Niabella beijingensis: one gene and its partner. The main gene of each other region encodes a partner of the protein of the gene in region 2 in a complex. Links are inferred from orthologs where the notes say so. Each region holds a gene or a part of one and is shown on either strand. Other genes may lie near its edges.

Evidence for each region.
Region 1: the proteins of mnmG (region 2) and mnmE are in contact, whole or in part, in a solved structure (PDB 9HIP), measured with the Escherichia coli proteins. The link is inferred for Niabella beijingensis from one-to-one orthologs.

The regions. Positions count from the first base shown.
Region 1 is NZ_JAIQDI010000001.1:1,661,146-1,664,314, reverse strand. What follows is about bases 93-2,928. They hold mnmE (tRNA uridine-5-carboxymethylaminomethyl(34) synthesis GTPase MnmE), read left to right. Parts: upstream 93-734; coding sequence 735-2,123; downstream 2,124-2,928. Other genes in these bases: K7B07_RS06965 (NIPSNAP family protein), read right to left, coding at 93-648. In the rest of the region: more of K7B07_RS06965, read right to left, coding at 1-92; K7B07_RS06955 (M20/M25/M40 family metallo-hydrolase), read right to left, coding at 3,040-3,169. UniProt on the Escherichia coli protein: Exhibits a very high intrinsic GTPase hydrolysis rate. Involved in the addition of a carboxymethylaminomethyl (cmnm) group at the wobble position (U34) of certain tRNAs, forming tRNA-cmnm(5)s(2)U34.
Region 2 is NZ_JAIQDI010000001.1:2,493,130-2,496,339, forward strand. Bases 235-3,111 are described here. They hold mnmG (tRNA uridine-5-carboxymethylaminomethyl(34) synthesis enzyme MnmG), read right to left. Parts: upstream 2,669-3,111; coding sequence 800-2,668; downstream 235-799. Other genes in these bases: K7B07_RS10365 (DUF2490 domain-containing protein), read right to left, coding at 235-736. Outside these bases: more of K7B07_RS10365, read right to left, coding at 1-234. UniProt on the Escherichia coli protein: NAD-binding protein involved in the addition of a carboxymethylaminomethyl (cmnm) group at the wobble position (U34) of certain tRNAs, forming tRNA-cmnm(5)s(2)U34.

The DNA of each region.
Region 1 (3,169 bases), 830 kb from region 2 along the record:
GGCGTCCATATTGGCATGTGTTGTAAGGTACATCAGGTTGGGCATACGCTTTCCTGCCAGAACCGCTCCGTAAAAAACAGCATTGAAACCAAGCCGTTTAAAGATACCGATCTCACCGCCCTCGTTAAACATTTTTACTTTGCTGCGGAACCGCTTTTCCGAGCTGCTTTCATAACTGCGTAATTCATAGACCCGCTGGTCTTTCGGGCCATTCAGCCGGGGTTGTTGCAGTACCGGTGCCCCCGAAAACGATTTTAAAAAGATGGTTTCGATACGGTCATAGATCCCGGCCTTGTTAGCGCTGTTGTAATAATCTGTTGCCGCCTTCAGATAAACCGGATCCTTTTGCAGGCGGTCTGGAAGCGCTGTCCATTGCCGGAGTTCGCGGAACGGGGTGAGGACATAGATCTTTTTCTCCGCGGCTGTGTCATTCGTAAGGGCCCTGAAAACTCCGACCCGTTGCAGCTGCAGCCGGTGCAATGCCGGCACAAGTGCCTGTTGCAGGTATTGATCCAGTTGGGCTTCCTGCTGTTGGCTGGTATAGTAAAAGACCTGTAGCTGAAAATATTCTCTTATCGATCCGGCTTGCGCTGCGGACCGGTTGACGATCATCAGCAGTAAAAGGGAAAGGGCAAATACACGTTTCATGGAATGCTGTTGTAAAACGTAAAGTTAACGGATACCGGTTGTTTTTCACCTTCTTTCATCTGCGACTGAATGCGTACTTTTGAAAAATGAAGGTGCTTTCTGGTTTTGATGATACTATTGCTGCTATTGCCACTCCTCCCGGAATTGGCGCGATCGGCGTTATCCGGCTGAGCGGCAGGGCAGCCATTCCGGTGGCGGATGCGATATTTAAAGGAAAAAAGCTGGAAAAGCAGCCCTCACATACGGTTCACTTCGGACATATTATTGCTCCGGAGGATGGCACGCTGATCGATGAAGTGGTAGTGACCCTCTTCCGGTCGCCCAGGAGCTATACGGGTGAAGATGTGGTGGAGATCAGCGGACATGGGTCCCCCTATATATTACAAAAGATACTGGAAGCCGCTGTTTCAGCCGGTGCACGGCTGGCAACCGCGGGAGAATATACGCAGCGTGCCTTTCTCAACGGAAAGCTGGACCTGGCGCAGGCGGAAGCGGTAGCGGACCTGATCGCTGCGGATAGCCGGGCGCAGCAGCAGGCAGCATTGCAACAGCTGCGTGGCGGATTCTCGGGAGATCTGGCAAAACTACGGGAGCAGTTGATCAACTTTGCCGCATTGATCGAGCTGGAGCTGGATTTCAGTGATGAGGATGTCGAATTTGCCGACCGGGCACAGTTCAGCGCATTGATCACCGATCTTAAATCCCAGGTTTCAACGCTCCTGGATTCTTTCCGTCTTGGCAATGTGATCAAGAACGGGGTCCGTGTGGCGATCATCGGGAAGCCCAATTCCGGGAAAAGCACCCTGCTCAATGCCTTGTTGAATGAAGAGCGCGCCATCGTAAGCGATATTGCGGGAACTACAAGAGATACGATAGAAGAAACCCTGAACATAAAGGGTGTCCTGTTCCGGCTCATTGATACGGCAGGGATCCGGGAGCATACTACCGATCAGATCGAAAGTATCGGTATGGAGCGCAGCAAACAGAACGCGGAAAAAGCAACGATTCTATTGCACCTGGTGGATGTAACCGATCCGGATACATCGGAGATCGGCTGGCTGAAACCTTTTGCAGAAAAAACGATCCTTGTAAAAAATAAGATAGACCGCGAAGACAGCCATCAGCTGTCAGCTGGCAGCGATCGGATTTCAAATCCCCAACCTCCAATCCTTATCAGCGCAAAAAATAATCTCGGTATTGAAGTGCTCAGGAACCGGATGTATGAAAAAGCGGTAGGGGAGGTCATTCAACCCGAAAATAGTATCGTTACCAATGCCCGGCATTATGATGCGCTTTCAAAAATGATGGAAAGTCTGAACAGCATCGAAGCGGGTATGGACCGGCAGCTGACCGGTGACCTGCTTTCCATCGATATCCGCCGCACCTTGCATTACCTGGGTGAGATCACCGGGCAGGTGGAAGTGGACCGTGATATCCTGGGAACGATCTTCGGGAAGTTTTGTATCGGGAAATAAACATAAGAAACATCATATCTAAAGCCAACCAATTTCTACCCGGTACAATTACATAGAGCGGCAATGGAAGAAGCTAAGCAGTATTTCAATACAGATCAGAGTATCTGTAAAATCTATCGCCTGTTCTGCAAAGTGCTATGTAAGGAAATTACTAAACATACATATCAAGAATGATATATGCGAGTACTTACATACTTGACCATTTATGTTGATGTTTAACCAGAAGAGGGATTGGTGTGTGCCAATGAATCGGTTATTAGATGGTCTTGAATGTAAACAAATAACTATTTTCAAGCGCTTGTTATTGATCCGGATTGGTGGAGTGTTTAATAAAGAAAGGAAAAAATAGTAAAATGAATATAAAAAAACTGACTTTGCCGGCTGCTTACGACTGCTATTACTTGTTTGTAATGGGCGCAAACGTAGCTCCAGGAATAGAAAAATTAAATTTTTGTCGATTGGCGCCCAACCTATATCCGCTCCCATTGGTACGACAACACTTCTAAAAAATTGAGGTTTAAATTGAAGGCAGAACTACCTGGGGAATTTTTAGGGCAAACTGTAGAACAGGCACTGAAAAGTGGCAACACAACAATACTTAAACTATTAACTGACGGAATATTTGTAAAATAATGGAAAAAGATAGCACTATAATAAATTAATTAGTAGAGTGAAGTTGACAATTAACTTCAACCTACTAAAGATTGTTGATTTCTGGGAAGCTGATCTTTGTGCGATAGGATTAAAAAAACCAACTAGTGTATATTTCAACATTTAACTATACTGAAGATGGCTTAAAAAGATATGATGTTGATTTGGAAATAACCCGCGACAAATCAAAAAACGAATCAGCAAAATTCAATTTTAACTTTCACGCTTTAGGAAACAGGGCCTGAACCTGGCAGAAATTCTGAGTTTACTTGTCATAGTGCTGCATTATATATTTAAAATAAAACAGCATCTTCTCGTAATTTTCGATGCTGATATATTCATTGGTACTATGAATACTCTGCTGCTCCGCACTATTGATTTTAAAGGGGATGAAG
Region 2 (3,210 bases):
AATCGGCAACGGGTATAAAGATCCGTTTATCTTTATCCGCCCAGCGGTCTATCACCACATTCACAGACATGTGGATAAAATGCAGGCTCCTGTTGCCTTCAGGGGAAAGCTCCCGTTGCCAGAGATAACCGGTGGTTATTCCAACATTCTGATTAAACTGATAGCCGGCGCCTGCATAAACCCGGTTTCGTTTAAAGGCATTGGCTTTGGGACCAAGAAAGATCTCGTTAAACGCATTGAGAAAGACGGTTTGTGCCGTCACCTTTTTTTTGTTTAATGGAAGTGTGGCACTCAACCGGTACCGGTACCGCTGATCGGTTGTGTTCTCATCCGTTTTCGGAAAATGAAAAAAGCGCTGTTCAGCCCGCACCCGGTGGTCCAGGTCAAGTTTTGATATATAATGACTGAACGTATATTGCAGCCATAACCGGAATTCTTCCTGGTTAAGTCCTTTTTCTTTATAGGTTGTATAACGGCCCAGACCAACAAAGGCCTGGTTTGTTTCATTGAAATTGTAGCCGGTTCCTCCCTTTATTTCATAATAGTCAATTGTACGGAATTTTTCTATGGACCGGGCCTGCAGTTCCAGGTAGGCCATCCATTTGGGGGAAAATTTATACGTTCCGGTAGCTGTAAAAAAACCGGAAAGGTGTTCACTGTTTTGATTCTGAGCAATGCTGTTCCCGGCACACCCAAGGAGTATTACAGTTAAAAACGCGACAGTTCTTACTAGCATAAATGATCTGTTGATCCGGAATGAATTTTTAATAACAAAAAAACGAGCAGAAAGATCAGCTGATCACCGGCCCATATACACCATCAGGATCTGTATATCACTCGGCTTGATGCCGGAGATCCTGCTGGCCTGGCCCAGGGTTTGTGGCCGGATACGGTTTAGTTTTTCCTTTGCTTCATTTCCCAGGGAATTAAGGCGGGAATAATCGAATCCCGGAGGGATGGAAAGATGCTCCATCTCACTCATCCGGTTCACCAGCTCCTTTTCTTTTTCAATATAGGTTTCATACTTGGTAAGGATGGATGCCTGCTCCAGCTCTTCCTTTGTATAATTTTTTACCTGTTCTTTGAGAAAAGGTATGGCATCGATCAGGTGTTCCAGCTCCACATCCGGGCGTAATAATATCTTTTCCGCCTTTTGCCTTTCTGTAACAGGAGAAGAATTCAATGAGGTAAGATAACCGTTGATTTCTTCGGGTCTTAAGGCTATATCTTTCAAAAATGATCTGATATTGGCAACATTATCCATTTTTTGCCGGACATTATCCATTCTTTCTGAAGACGCCAGTCCTAATTGATGGCTGATCGGCGTCAGTCGTATATCCGCATTGTCCTGGCGAAGCAGGGTACGATACTCTGCCCTGGAGGTAAACATCCGATACGGTTCCTCGGTACCTTTATTGATCAGGTCATCAATAAGCACCCCGATATAGGCATCACTCCGCTTTAATGTGAACGGATCGGCTTCCTTTGTTCCCAGGTGTGCGTTGATACCTGCCATGATTCCCTGACAGGCGGCCTCTTCATAACCCGTGGTTCCATTGATCTGACCCGCAAAATACAGATTACTTATTATTTTTGTTTCTAATGTGTTTTTAAGCTGCGTTGGGGGGAAATAGTCGTACTCAATCGCATACCCGGGCCGGAAAAACCGGACATTTTCAAATCCTGGCACCATCCGTAATGCAGCGTACTGCACATCTTCCGGTAAAGAAGTAGAGAACCCGTTAACATAGATCTCCACGGTATTCCATCCTTCCGGTTCTACAAAAAGCTGGTGCCGTTCCTTGTCCGCAAAACGATTAATCTTGTCTTCAATACTCGGACAATACCGGGGACCCACCCCGTCGATCCTTCCGGCATACATCGGACTTCGATCAAATCCTGTCTTCAGCATATCATGTACTTTCTGATCAGTATAGGTGATCCAGCAGCAGCGTTGTTTTTCCGGGTCGATCTTGGGAGTATCCGTAAAGGAAAAACCAACGATCGCATCATCCCCATCCTGTACTTCCATTTTGGAATAGTCCAGGCTTCTTCCGTCAACTCTCGGAGGTGTTCCTGTTTTTAACCGGTCGCTTTCAAACCCCAGGCTTACCAGCTGTTCAGTGATCCCGCTTGCAGCTTTTTCTGCCACGCGCCCACCACCAAACTGTTTTTCACCGATATGTATAATACCATTCAGAAAAGTTCCATTGGTTAGTACTACAGCTTTCGCCTTTATTTCATGTCCCAGGCCCGTGATCACTCCTGCCGCCCTCCCATCTTTTACCAACAATCCTTTTACCATATCCTGGTAAAAGTCAAGATTGGGTGTTTGCTCCAATAGTTCCCGCCATTTTGCAGCAAATAACATGCGGTCGCTCTGCGCACGGGGGCTCCACATTGCCGGGCCCTTAGAACGGTTAAGCATCCGGAACTGGATCATGGATAAATCCGTAACAATACCCGAATAACCGCCTAATGCATCAATTTCACGAACGATCTGTCCTTTTGCGATCCCACCCATTGCAGGATTACAGCTCATTTGTGCAATGGTCTGCATATTCATAGTTACCAACAGGGTTTTTGATCCCATATTGGCGGCGGCAGCGGCAGCCTCACAACCGGCATGCCCTGCCCCAACAACAATTACATCATACTCTGGAAACATGGGTGCAAAATTACACCATTCCTTTTTATAAGCCTTATTCCGGATACCTTTAACAACGATCAGTAGGAATGCGCTGGAATTTTATTGTTCCACGTGGAACAATAAAATACTAGGCGGGGACAACAGATCAAATAAATACACAAAGGTTGAGTAACACCAATAATTCAATATTTAAAAGAAGAAATTTAAAGTGCTACAAACAATCAGCTGTTCCACGTGGAACACTTCTTTTAATATCTATTACACAGAACCCACTGAAATCCGCGATATCAAACATCTTTCACCTAAAATAACTTATACCGCTCCAGGCAAACAATTCAACAACTACAATCAAATCCGAATTCAACTCTATGTTCCACGTGAAACTGATATGAATATCTTATCATCAAATGCAGGTCCCATCAAATGAGTAGCACTAATAAAAAAACACTCCCATCATCAACCCAATTTCTGTTAATTGTATTTCGGCCTACTATACTTTCACTCTCAGTTGGCCGATCGGCTATTCAGGGAACTCTGCAAGAATATTAATTACTAATTGA